DNA from 2 places in the Mycobacterium sp. IDUB_21 genome. Region 2 is predicted to be linked to the other one. Evidence: riboswitches for the same ligand, from Rfam matches in the RefSeq annotation. Region 2 holds a riboswitch; the other holds the start of a gene.
The links. Region 2 has a riboswitch for cobalamin ahead of ACZYY4_RS02880 (ABC transporter substrate-binding protein). Riboswitches for the same ligand answer to the same signal wherever they lie in the genome.
Positions count from the first base shown of each region.

Region 1: another riboswitch for cobalamin. It lies ahead of metE (5-methyltetrahydropteroyltriglutamate--homocysteine S-methyltransferase); the one in region 2 lies ahead of ACZYY4_RS02880 (ABC transporter substrate-binding protein).

Region 1 is NZ_JBVAXQ010000012.1:121,681-128,329, forward strand. It holds gene ACZYY4_RS17785 (enoyl-CoA hydratase) at 1-536, shown strand, start outside; gene ACZYY4_RS17790 (lysostaphin resistance A-like protein) at 624-1,343, opposite strand; gene ACZYY4_RS17795 (gamma carbonic anhydrase family protein) at 1,389-1,907, opposite strand; gene ACZYY4_RS17800 (crotonase/enoyl-CoA hydratase family protein) at 1,913-2,701, opposite strand; gene ACZYY4_RS17805 (thiolase family protein) at 2,698-3,843, opposite strand; gene ACZYY4_RS17810 (SDR family oxidoreductase) at 3,947-4,609, shown strand; cobalamin riboswitch at 4,664-4,862, shown strand; gene metE (5-methyltetrahydropteroyltriglutamate--homocysteine S-methyltransferase) at 4,979-6,649, shown strand, end outside.
Region 2 is NZ_JBVAXQ010000001.1:594,383-601,031, reverse strand. It holds gene cobN (cobaltochelatase subunit CobN) at 1-1,279, opposite strand, end outside; cobalamin riboswitch at 1,512-1,704, shown strand; gene ACZYY4_RS02880 (ABC transporter substrate-binding protein) at 1,742-2,956, shown strand; gene ACZYY4_RS02875 (FecCD family ABC transporter permease) at 2,953-3,987, shown strand; gene ACZYY4_RS02870 (ATP-binding cassette domain-containing protein) at 3,984-5,756, shown strand; gene ACZYY4_RS02865 (DUF7676 family protein) at 5,753-6,343, shown strand; gene ACZYY4_RS02860 (TetR/AcrR family transcriptional regulator) at 6,393-6,649, opposite strand, start outside.

The DNA.
Region 1 (6,649 bases), on a different contig from region 2:
TCGTCGAGGCCAACCGCGCGATCCGGGCGATCGTGGCACTGCCGCATCCGGTGGTGGCCGTGGTGCAGGGTCCGGCCGCGGGCATCGGGGTGTCGCTGGCCCTGGCCTGCGACCTGGTGCTGGCCAGCGACAAGGCGTTTTTTCTGTTGGCGTTCACCAAGATCGGGCTGATGCCCGACGGCGGCGCCTCGGCGCTGGTCGCCGCGGCCATCGGCCGGATCCGGGCAATGCGTATGGCGCTGTTGGCTGAACGGCTGTCGGCTGCCGACGCCCTGGATTGGGGATTGATCAGCGCGGTGTACCCGGCTGAGGACTTCGACGCCGAGGTGGACAAGGCGCTGGCCGGGCTGCTCGCCGGTCCGGCGGCGGCCTTCGCCAAGACCAAGCACGCCATCAATTCCGCGACCTTGTGCGAGCTGGACGCGACACTGGACCGCGAATACGTCGGACAGTCGATCCTGTTGAACGCCCACGACTTCCGGGAAGGCACCCGCGCGTTTCAGGACCGGCGCACGCCGAACTTCACCGACTCCTGAGAGACTCGACTGCCCGCGAGCGTGCGTAAAAACGGTGTCGCGCGCGGCGTGTCGGCCGGGGACATGCACGCTCGCGCAAGGGGGGTACTACATCCCGAAGATCGACGGCAGCGCGAGGACCATCACCAGCCCCCACACCAGGTGCGTCAGCACCGACGCCAACACGCCGCCGGTGGCGCGGCGCTCGATCGCGCAGACGGTCCCCAGCACCAGCGCGGCGACACCGATCATCAGATTGCCGGCGGCCGCCATCGCCGCGGTGTAGAGCAGCGTCGAAAACACCAGCGGATAGTGGCGGCCGAACGCACTGAACAGCGCACCGCGGAAGAACATCTCTTCAGCGATCGCGTTGACGATGGCGATCAGCACCACCAGCCGCCAGGACACGTGAGTGGTGTAGTCCAAGATCGCGATCACCTGCCCGGCCAGCGGAGGGATCTGCTGCACCGCCAGCCCGCCGAGCAAGAACACCCCGCCGAGCACCAAGCCGACGCCGGTGCCGGTGAACACCGGCCGCTCGTTGCGGCCCCGGAAGCGCACCGCACCCAGGTGCAGCGGACCCGCCAGAACCGCCCCCACCGACCAGATCGCGGCCAAGGCCAGTGACAACCAGTAGAACGCCGCGTCGCCCGGGTTCTTGGTGTGCATGAAAGCCAGTACCGCGGCGCCGATCAGCACCACCACGGCCACGACGACACGACGACGCGTCACAACGGCCCGCGGCTCGTGGTAGGGCAGCGAGACCTTATTGAAGATGTCGGTGAATTCGCGCAGCAGGCCGGGTCGGGCCGAACTGGTCTGGGTCATGCCCTAAAACGTAGCGGCCGAATGGCAGCCGGTGGCCTGATTGCGTCAGTTCGCCCGGTGGACTTCGATCAGCCGCCGGTAGGCCGCGGCGTTGTACCGGTTGTTGCGTACTTCGGCCTCGCTGAGCTCCCGTCGTACCCGGCCCGGCACCCCCGACACCAGCGATCGGGGCGGCACCACCGTGCCCTGCGGGATGACGGCGCCGGCCGCGATCAGGGAGCCTTCCCCCACGACGGCGCCGTTGAGGATGATCGCGCCCATCCCGATCAGGGAGTCATCCTCGATGGTGCAGCCGTGCAACACCGCGTTGTGCCCGACGCTGACCCGGGCACCCACCCGGGCCGGGAACTCCTTGTCGACGTGGATGGTCACCCCATCCTGAATGTTGGTGTCGATGCCGATCTCGATCGGCTCGACTTCGGCGCGCAGCGTGGCCGAGTACCAGACGCTGGCCCGGGCGGCCAGGCTGACCTGGCCGATCAGGCTGGCGTTGGGCGCCACCCATGACTCCGGGTGCAGCTGGGGGGCGCGCCCGCGAATGGGGATGATCAGCGGTTCAGGCACTCCGCTCAACGCGCTTTCCACACCGGCGCGCGCTTCTCGGCGAACGCTCGCGGCCCCTCCTTGGCGTCCTCGGAGCGCAGCAGCGCGCTGAACTCCCGGCCGCTGCGGGCCCAGTCCGCCGCCTCGCCGGGGATGGCGCCGTCCTCGACGCCGTAGGCGATTCGCTTGCTGGCCCGCACCGACAGCGGCGCGTTGCCGGTGATCTGTTCGGCCAGCTCCAGGGCGGCCTCCAGTGCCCCACCATCGTCGACCACCCGGTTGACCAGCCCCCAGCGGGCGGCGTCTGCGGCCGACATCGGGTCCCCGGTGTAAAGCAACTCCAAGGCGACCTTGCGGGGCAGTTGGTCGACGATGCGGAAAACCCCACCGGCACCGGCAATCAGGCCGCGTTTGACCTCTGGCAGCCCGAATTGCGCCCGCTGCTCGGCAACCACCAGGTCGCTGGCCAGCGCGATCTCGGTGCCACCGCCGAGCGCGGTGCCGTTGACCGCCGCAATGGTCGGCTTGTCGATGAAGTGCTGCACGTAACCGGCGAAACCCCACTCCGGGTGCTCCGGGTGGTAGATGTTCTCCCGACTGGCGATCGCTTTGAGATCGGCTCCGGCACAAAAGGATTTGTCACCGGTGCCGGTGATCACCACCGCGCGTACCTCGTCGTCATCCTGGGCCTGCGCCAGGGCGTCGCCGATGCCGGTGCTGACCGCGCCGTTGACGGCGTTGCGGGCTTCGGGGCGGTTTATGGTGACCAGCAGGACGTTACCGCGCCGTTCTACCAGAACGGCCGCGTCGCTCACAGCAGCTCCAAGATGGTGGTGTTGGCCTGGCCGCCACCCTCACACATGGTCTGCAGGCCGTAGCGAATCCCGTTGGCGCGCATGTGGTACAGCATGGTGGTCATGATCCGGGCGCCGGAGCCGCCGAGCGGGTGACCGAGCGCGATCGCCCCGCCATTGGGGTTGAGCTTCTTCGCATCCGCGCCGATCTCGGCGAGCCACGCCATCGGCACCGGGGCGAACGCCTCGTTGACCTCGAACACCCCGATGTCGTCGACGCTCAGGCCGCTGCGCTGCAGCGCCTTCTGGGTGGCCGGGATCGGGGCACTGAGCATCATCACCGGGTCGGCGCCGGCCAGCGTCGCGGTGTGCACCCGCGCCAGCGGGGTCAGCCCGAGTTCACGTGCCTTGTCCGCCGACATGAACAACAGCGCCGCCGAGCCGTCGGAGATCTGGCTGGAGTTGCCGGCGTGAATCACGCCGTCCTCTTTGAACGCCGGCTTGAGCTGAGCCATCTTCTCGATCGTGGTGCCGCGGCGAATACCCTCGTCGGCGCTGATCACGTTGCCCTCGCCGTCCTTGATCCCGACGATCTCGTCGGTGAACGCGCCGGAATCCTGTGCTGCGGCTGCCTTTTCATGCGAGGCCAGGGCGAATTCATCGAGCGCGGTGCGGTCCAAACCCCACTTCTCGGCCATCATCTCCGCGCCGGTCCCCTGGTTCGGAGTCTGGCTGTAACGGCTCCGGAACGCCTCCGGGTAGGGGTGCCCACCGTTGGCCAGCGAGGCGCCCATCGGGGTGCGCGACATCGACTCCACGCCGCCGGCGACAACGACGTCATAGTGCCCGGCCACCACGCCGGCGGCGGCGAAGTGCACCGACTGCTGGCTGGATCCGCACTGGCGGTCCACCGTCACCCCGGGCACCGACTCCGGCCAGCCCGCGGTCAGCAGTGCGGTCCGGCCGATGTCCAGGGCCTGCTCGCCGGCCTGCATGACACAGCCCCAGATCACGTCGTCGACCAGGGCGGGGTCCACCCCGGCCCGCCCGACGAGCCCGTTGAGCACCTGGGCGGAAAGCTCCGCAGGGTGTACCCCGGAAAGTCCGCCGTTGCGCTTGCCGATCGGCGAACGCACTGCCTCTACGATGACTGCTTCGGCCATGGGTGCTCTCCTTCATCAACGATGGGTCCTTGACGACGATTGTCGACCGGCGCCTCCGGCCATCGCCAACGGGGGTGCTCAAGTCTCGCGTAGCGTCGAAACCATGGCGCGCATCGTAATCATCGGCGGCCACGGCAAGATCGCCTTGCTACTCGGCCGCATCCTGTCCGAACGCGGTGACCAGGTGACCTCGGTCTTCCGGAATCCCGACCATTCCGAGGAGGTCGCGGTGACCGGGGCGATTCCCGTGGTGGCCGACATCGAACAGCTCGACACCCACGGTCTGGCCGAACTGGTGGCCGACCACGACGCGGTGGTGTTCACCGCCGGCGCCGGCGGCGGCAACCCTGCTCGCACCTACGCGGTGGACCGCGACGCGGCGATGCGGGTGATCGATGCCGCTGGGCAAGCTGGGGTGCGCCGGTTCGTGATGGTGTCCTACTTCGGCGCCGGACCCGGGCACGGCGTGCTCGACGGCGACCCGTTCTACCCGTACGCGCAAGCCAAGGCGGGCGCCGACGCCCACCTGCGGGCCGCTGACCTGGATTGGACGGTGTTGGGGCCCAGTCGGCTCACCGTGGAGCCGGCCACCGGCCGCATCGAGGTTGGGACTGCGGCCGAGGGTGCCGCTGAAAAGGGATCCGTGTCCCGGGGCAACGTCGCACAGGTGATCGCGGCCTGTCTGACCGACGACTCGACGATTCACCGCACCATCGAGTTCAACGACGGCCAGACGCCCATTCCGGAGGCACTTGAAGCCGGTTGACCAGGTAATCTTGATGACGCAACTGGTTTGTCGATACCGCCGCGAGGTGGCGTCGGCATCGAGCGCGACGCGGGTTTTCCGCGGGGCGCGAGAGGGAACCCGGTGGGAATCCGGGACTGTCCCGCAGCGGTATGCAGGAACGACCGCCGTCAAAGGCACTGGTCACGTGTTCGTGACTGGGAAGCGACGGCCACTAGGTGCACCCCCGTGCGAGCCTGCGAGTCCGAAGACCTGCCTGTTGTGCTGGGCGCGCCGCGCCCAGCGGATCACCGCCTCGCGGAATGGGCGTCTGGTTTTGAGGGTTGTAGTGCATTAAATTGCACAGACCGGATCAGCTGGACGACCGCCGGCGGTGCCCCACCCTCACAATTGAAGGATCAAATCGTGACCGTTCAACCCTTTACCGCCACCGTCCTCGGCTCTCCGCGGATCGGACCGCGCCGCGAACTCAAGCGCGCCACCGAGAGTTACTGGGCAGGCCGGATCGGCCAGGACGAACTCAAGAACGTCGCGGCAGGCCTGCGTCGTGACACCTGGGCGCAGTTGACCGAGGCCGGCCTGGACTCGGTGCCGGTGAACACGTTCTCCTACTACGACCAGATGCTGGACACCGCGGTGTTGCTCGGTGCGCTGCCGGCTCGGGTTGCCGATGTCGCCGACGAGTTGGATCGCTACTTCGCGGCAGCCCGGGGTAACAAGGACATCGCCCCGCTGGAGATGACCAAGTGGTTCGACACCAACTATCACTACATCGTTCCGGAGATCGGCCCGGACACCAAGTTCGAATTGAACCCGACCAAGGTGCTCGCCGAGCTGAAAGAGGCTCAGGAGCAGGGGATCCCGGCGCGACCGGTGATCATCGGACCGGTTACGTTCCTGCTGTTGAGCAAGGCCGTCGACGGCGCGCCGGCGCCGGTCTTCCGCCTCGACGAGCTGACCGACGTCTACACCGAGCTGCTTTCCAAGCTGGCCGAGGCCGGCGCCGAGTGGGTGCAGATCGACGAGCCGGTGCTGGTGACCGACATCGCCGCTGACGCCCCCGCGCTGGCCGAGCAGGTCTACACCCGCCTCGCCGGCGCGGCCAACCGGCCGTCGATCTTCGTCGCCACCTACTTCGGCGACCCTGGCGCGGCGCTTCCCGCCCTGGCCCGCACGCCGGTCGAGGCGATCGGGGTCGACCTGGTCTACGGCTCGGAGACCTCAGTTGCCGCGGTTCCAGAGCTGGCCTCCAAGATGCTGGTCGCCGGTCTGGTCGACGGTCGCAACATCTGGCGCACCGACCTGGATGCCGCGCTGGCGAAGCTGGCGCCCCTGCTCGCAAGTGCGGCTGCAGTGGCTGTATCTACATCATGCTCGACCCTTCACGTGCCATACACGCTGCAAGGCGAGACGGGCCTGGACGAGAACCTGCGTAGCTGGCTGGCGTTCGGCGCCGAGAAGGTGACCGAGGTGGCCACCCTGGCCCGTGCCGTGCGCGACGGTCGCGACGCCTCGGACGAGATCGCCGACGAGATCGCCGCGTCCGACGCCGCCGTCGCCTCGCGCAAGTCCGACCCGCGGCTGAACAACGCCGACGTGCGTGGCCGCATCGCCACGATCACCGCGTCCGGTGCACATCGAGGCAGTGCCGAGGCTCGCCGGGCCGCCCAGGACGAGCGGTTGCACCTGCCGCCGCTGCCCACCACCACCATCGGGTCGTTCCCGCAGACGGTCGACATCCGCAAGGCCCGGGCCGCGCTGGTCGCCGGTGAGATCGACGAGGCGGAGTACACCCGCCGGATGAAGGCCGAGATCGCCGACGTCATCAAGCTGCAAGAGCAGCTCGGCCTGGACGTGTTGGTGCACGGCGAGCCGGAGCGCAACGACATGGTGCAGTACTTCGCCGAGCAGTTGGAGGGCTTCTTCGCCACCGCCAACGGCTGGGTGCAGTCCTACGGCAGCCGGTGCGTGCGTCCGCCGGTGCTGTTCGGCGACGTCTCCCGGCCGCAGCCGATGACGACCGCCTGGGCGACCTACGCCCAGTCGCTGACCGACAAGCCG
Region 2 (6,649 bases):
ATTCGGCGTACTGTGCTGCGGTCACCCGCACCTGAGCGTCGGCCAGCTGGGCGGCGGACAGCCAGTCCTCGTCCTGGCCGCCGGCCTCGATCAGGGTGTGGATCAGCCGGTCCCCCGCTTCGGTCTCGTCAGCGATGCCCAGCACCCCGAAGCCGTCTCCGACGTCATACCCCTCGTCGGCCAGCCGGTGCAGCAGCCGCACCGCCGACGCCGGCGTGTCCAGACCGACCGCGTTGCCGACCCGTGAGTGCTTGGTGGGGTAGGCCGACAGCACCAGCGCCAGCTTCTTCTGATCATTCGGGATGCGGCGCAGCACGGCGTGGTTCACCACGACGCCCGCCACCCGGGTGCAGCGTTCGGCGTCGGCGGCGTAGTGCGGCAGCCCGTCGTCGTCGATCTCCTTGAAGGAGAACGGCACCGTGATGATCCGGCCGTCGAATTCCGGGATCGCGATCTGGGTGGCCGAGTCCAGCGGGGTGACACCGTCGTCGTTGGCCGCCCAGTCCGCCCGCGATGAGGCCAGGCACAGCCCCTGGAACACCGGGATGTCCAGCGCGGCGACCCGCTCGATGTCCCACGCGCCATCGTCGTCGCCGGCACCCACGGTCGCGGTGGCGTTCATCGCGCCGCCGGCCGCCAGCATGCAGACCACCACCGCGTCCAGGGTGCCCAGCGCATCGAACAGCTCATCGGCGGCGTTGCGCAGCGACGCGGCGAAGATCGGCACCCCGACCGCCCGGCCGGTGGCGTCGATCGCGTCGGCCAGGGCGTGGGCGAATCCGGCGTTGCCGCTGACCTCGTGCGCCCGGTAGTACAGCACTCCCACCCGCACGGCTTCCGCGGAAGTCTCGACCGCCGCGCGGGCAGCGTACCCCCACTCCGGTATCACCCTCGGCTCGTCGAAACCCTCACCGGTGAGCAGCACCGTGTCGCACAAGAACGCGTGCAGCTGAGCCAGATTCGCCGGGCCGCCCTCGGCGAGATAGGCGTGCGCCTGCGCCGCCAACCCGATCGGGACCGTCGAGCACTCCATCAACTCGGCATTGGGAGACCGCTCCCCGCCGAGCACCACCAGCGGCAGGCCCGTCGCACGCAGCAACTTCAGCTCGGTCTCGATCTCTGCGGACGACCCCAGGATCCGCAGCACCACGACATCGGCGCCCGTCAGCACCGGCTCGATGTCCTGACGCGCCGGGTTGCCGAGCCGGTAGGCGGCGCCGCTGGCCCGCGCCGACAGCAGGTCGGTGTCGGAGGTGGAGAGCAAGGCGATGCGCCGCATGAGGGGTCCTCCCCGGGGTTCGCGCCCCGTATCGTCGGATGCCCCGCGGCCGTATCTGGCTCGGGGCGCTTGCCGATGCGCCCCTCACAGTGGCGGAACCGCCCCGGAATTGAGCGGCGGTCCCAGCTTCGGCTCGCCTCCGCCGCCCCTTCGGGCCAACTCCGACGAGCCTCGCTGACCCGCCGGATTCGCACCGGGTTCCTGACGCCGCGAGACGGCGGCCAGCCTAACGCAGCACGGCATGCGAGAATGTCGCCGGTAAGGCGATGGCATCACAGTGAGGAAGCCGGTGCGAATCCGGCGCGGTCCCGCCACTGTCATCGGGGAGTGACCCTCATCAGCCACGGCCCGCCGTTTGTGGGGCTGGAAGGCGAGGCGAACAGTGATCCGAGAGCCAGGAGACTCACGTCATCGCGTCCTGCGAACCGGGGCGGTGTACCCCGAGGAAGCTGATGCGCGCCCATGTCCCGTGCACTGCGGGTAGTCCCTGCGCTAGCCATAGCGCTGGTAATAGCGCTGGCCACCGCGCTGGCCGGCTGCTCGGCCCAGCGCGTCCCGCGCACCCCCGAGGCGCGGCAGGGCTGCATCACCGACTTCGATCCGCACACCGACTACTTTCCGGACAAGTCGACGCTGTCCGAGGCCACCAACTTCAGTATCGAGTACCACCGCAGCTACCAGGTGCTGACCGTCCACCGCCCCTACCTCGGCGGCAAACCCGTGTCGTATGTGTTGGTGCGCTGCGGGGCGCCGGCGCCGGCGCTGAGCGGCGAACTGGACCCCGAATTGGCCCGGGCCCAACAGATCACCGTCCCGGTGCACAGCCTGTACTCGGGCTCGACGACGCATCTGGCGATGATCACCGAACTCGATAAGGCCGGGGTGGTCACCGGCGTGGCGAGCCCGGCCGCGGTCGCCGACCCACAGATCCGCGCGCGCATCGACGCCGGCGAGATCGTCGGCTACGCGCCCGGCGGACAGGTCAACATCGAGAGCGTGCTGCAGGCCGGTCCCGACGTACTGGTCACCCAGGGCATGGACGATCCCGGCTATCCCAAGCTGCGCGAGGCCGGCATCCCGGTGGTGGCGGACGCCGAATGGCTGGAGCCCACCCCGCTGGGCCGCGCCGAGTGGGTCAAGGTTTTCGCCGCGCTGACCGGCACCGAACGCCGGGCCGGGCAGGCCTACGAGTCCGTCCGCGACCGCTACCGCGCGCTGGCCGCACAGGCCGCGGGGACCCGACCCGTCGACGTGCTGGTCGGCACCATGTATTCGGGCAGCTGGTCGATGCCCACCGGGGCCAGCTACTCCGGCCGCCTCGTCGCCGACGCCGGCGGTAGCTACCCCTGGCTGGCCGACCACGGCGCCGAGAACAGGCAGCTGAATTTCGAATCGGTCTACACCCGAGCGGGAAGCGCTGCGCTGTGGCTGGTCACCGACGATTGGAAAACCGTCGACGACGCGGTGGCGCGCGACAGCCGGTACGGCGAACTCACCGCGGTCCGCAGCGGCCAGGTGTGGTCGGCGACCAAAGCCATCGGCCCCGGCGGCGGCAATCTGTACTGGGAACGCGGCACCGCGCGACCGGATCTGCTGCTCGGCGACCTGCTCGCGATCCTGCATCCCGAGCTGGGGACCGACCACGTCTTCGAGTTCTACCGACGGGTGGACCGATGAAGGCGCGCACCACCCTGGTGCTGGCGGGGCTGGCCGCCGCGGTCCTGGTGCTGGTCCTGCTGGGCCTGGCGCTCGGCCCGGTGCGGGTGCCGCTGGCCGACACCGTGCGGGTGCTGTTCGGCGCCGAAGCCTCCGATCCCCGCTGGCAGGTGATCGTGGCGAACATGCGGTTGCCGCGGGTGCTCACCGCGCTGGCCGCCGGGTCCGCACTCGGGGTCGCCGGGCTGCAGCTGCAGACCCTGTTCCGCAACACCCTGGCCGACCCCTACATCCTCGGGGTCAGCTCCGGGGCCAGCCTCGGTGTGGCGCTGGTGGTGCTGGCCGGCGGTGCGGCCGGCGCCGGTTTCTTCACCGCCGGCGCCAGCCGCGGCGGGGAGGTCATCGCGGCGGCGCTGGGCGCGGCGGCGATGCTGACGCTGGTGCTGATGCTGTCGCGCTGGACCCGCTCGGCGGCGACGCTGCTGTTGATCGGGGTGATGATCGGTGCGGCCAGCACCGCGCTGGTGAGTCTGGCGCTGGTGTATTCCGATCCGCAGCGGGTGCAGCAGTACCTGTTGTGGGGCCTGGGCAGCTTCGCCGGAACCGGCTGGGCCGACCTGCGGTTGTTGCTGCCGCTGGTGGCCGTCGGGTTGATTACCGCGGCAATGACGATCAGGCCGCTCAACGCCCTGCTGCTCGGTGAGAGTTACGCGGCGACCATGGGGATTCACGTGCACCGGGCCCGGGTGGTCACGGTCGCCTCGGCGTCGCTGCTGGCAGGTGTGACGACCGCGTTCTGCGGGCCGATCGCGTTCCTCGGGCTGGTGGTGCCGCACGTCGCCCGCATCGCCGTCGGGACCTCCGATCACCGCGTGGTGCTGCCGACGGTGGTGTTGTTGGGTGCGGTCGCCGCGCTGGCATGCGGCATCGTCAGCCAGGTACCGGACAGCGATCTGGTCATCCCGATCAACGCGGTCACCGCACTGGTAGGGGCGCCAGTGGTGATCACCGTGCTGCTGCGGGCCCGCCGCGGATCCGGGGTGCCGTCATGACCCGCATGACACCCGCTGTGGAACTGGCCAGCCTGGCGATCGGCTACCGCAGCCGGCGCCGATCGACGACCGTGGCGGCCGGGATGAGCGCGCAGGCCCGGCGCGGCGAACTGACCGTGCTGATCGGACCCAACGGCGCCGGCAAGTCCACCCTGATCCGCACCCTGGCCGGGCTGCAGCCCGCGCTCGGCGGCCGGGTCCTGCTGGACGGCGCCGACCTGACCGGGCTGCCCCGCGACGAACTGGCCCGCCGGGTCGCGGTGGTGTTGACCGAGCGGGTCGACCCGGGGCTGCTGTCAGCGCGGGCACTCGTCGGGCTGGGCCGCATCCCGCACCTGGGTCTGGGCGCCCGGCTGCGTCCCGAGGACGACGAGATCATCGACTGGGCGCTGACGGCGACCGGCGCGCAGCATCTGGCGTCACGACCGGCATCCGAACTGTCCGACGGTGAATGTCAGCGCGTCCTGACCGCCCGTGCGCTGGCTCAACAGCCCGGGCTGCTGGTGCTCGACGAACCGACCGCGTTCCTGGACGTGTCCTCGCGAGCCGGACTGTTCGGGCTCCTGCGCGAACTGGCCCGCGAGCAGCAGCTGGCCGTGGTGTGCAGCACCCACGACCTGGAACTGGCGCTGCGGGTGGCCGACCGGGTGTGGCTGCTGGATCCGGCGGGCACCTTGGTGGACACCGTCGGTGAGGAACTGATGCTGTCGGGGCGCATCGGCGCGATGTTCGACACCGACACGCTGCGTTTCGACCCGGCCAGCGGCATGTTCGAGTTCGGCACCGAGAACGGTGAGCTCCGGGGTGCCCGCGTCGACGCCCCGGAGCCGCTGCGCGCGGCGCTGATCCGGGTGTTGTCCCGGGAAGGCTGGGACGTCGACGGGCCTGCCGAAGGCTGCGAGATCTCCATCACCGCAACCGATCCCGCCACGATCACACTGCGCTCCGCAACGTCGACCATCCGCACCGCATTGCGTGACCTGCCGGAGCGGCTGCGGGCACTGCCCGCGGACGCGCAACGCTGCGCGCCAAAGGATCAGGTGATATCGGCGCTGGCCGCATTATCGGATGTCAGCCCGTATTTCGCGGTCTCCACGGGTACCGACGACGGAGGCGACTGGCGCCCGGTGACGCAGCTCTACACCGACCAGGCGCTACTCGCCGGCGCGTTCGCAGGCGTGCGGGAGCGCATCGGGGCACCGGATCTTCGGGTTGCGGCGTCGACATTCTTCCTCGGGTTCGCGGCGCGACTTTGGTCGGTCGCCCTCGGCGGGCTCTGCGAGCACGGGCTGCTGCTGGATCTGGATCCCGATGAGTTGCGCTACTCCGAATCCAGCGGAACAGTCCGGCTGCATCTTGCCGATCCGACGGCCTGGTCGTCGCCGGCCGGGGACGCCCAGCGACTGCTGGCCGACATGGTGCTGAACAGGCACCTGACGCCGTTGACCGCCGCGGTGCGAAAACTCGCTCCGATCTCGGAGAAGCTGCTGCACGGCAACGCCGCCTCCGCCGTGCTGGGCGCCGCCCGCGCCCTGCATCGGCATCGCGGTGCACAACTGGCGGCCGAGCCCAGCTGGGATCTGGCCCGAACCGTCTGCGCAGACGAACGCCTCACCGACACAATACGTTTCAACGAGGTTGGCACCGACTATCGACGATCCACCTGCTGCCTGTTCTACCGCACGCCCGGCGGCGGGTTATGCATCGACTGCGCCCTCACCCACAAGCCCCAGGTTCGCTCACAGCAACAATCGAAGGGATCCACATGACCGAGAACACCATCGCCGACGCTGGAACCGTCGTCGCCGATCCCCCGATCGTCGACACCGAAGACCGCGGCCGCGAACAACTGTGGCCGCTGCCCACCGACCAGCAGAGTCTGCTGGATCTGCTGCACCTGTGCTTCGACGAGTACTGGGACGAGATCTGGTTCGGCATCATCATGCAGGGCGCCGCATGGGAGGTGGCCGCCCCCAACGCACCGCGCAAGATCGCGATGCTCGACGGTTATGCCACCGTCGACTTCGGCCGGTGGCACTTTCACCTGTGCATCGGCAAGCACCGGGCCAGCGGCTCGGAGCTGGGCCGGATTCGCCGGTGCACCCGCGCCGAGCTGTACCGCCGGATCGGCAAGGACGGCAACCCGATGTCGTGGGGGGTGCGCCTGTTCAACGGGCGCGACGAGCAGATGATGACGCTGATGCTGCCCAACCCGTTCCTCACCAACGACCAGCAGATGCGCGACGAGCCCGAGTGGGGCCAGCTGGAGCTGTGGGACAAGTTGCGGGACAAGTACCTGGGCTTGGGCCCGGACCCGCTGGACCGCAGCGGAAACCGGATCCGCTGCGGCGGCTGACCCCTAGGGCGTATCGAACTGGCCGAGTTACCCGGCTACCGGACCTATGCTAGCTGGTGCGGTCCACCGCGATTCCTGCGAGCAGGCGCTCCAGCGCCGCCAGCGCATCCCGGCTTTCGCGGCGCGGGTCGGCGGACCTGGCGACGGTCATCGCGGCTTCACACATCGCTCCGTGAATAAGGTGCGCGAGCGGTTCCACTCGTTGCGGCGGGAGGCGACCGTCGCCGATCGCCATGGATAGCCCTTGGCGCAAAAGGGACGTGACGTGTTCGTCCTCGAGGTCACGCATCGCCTCCCAGCCCAGCA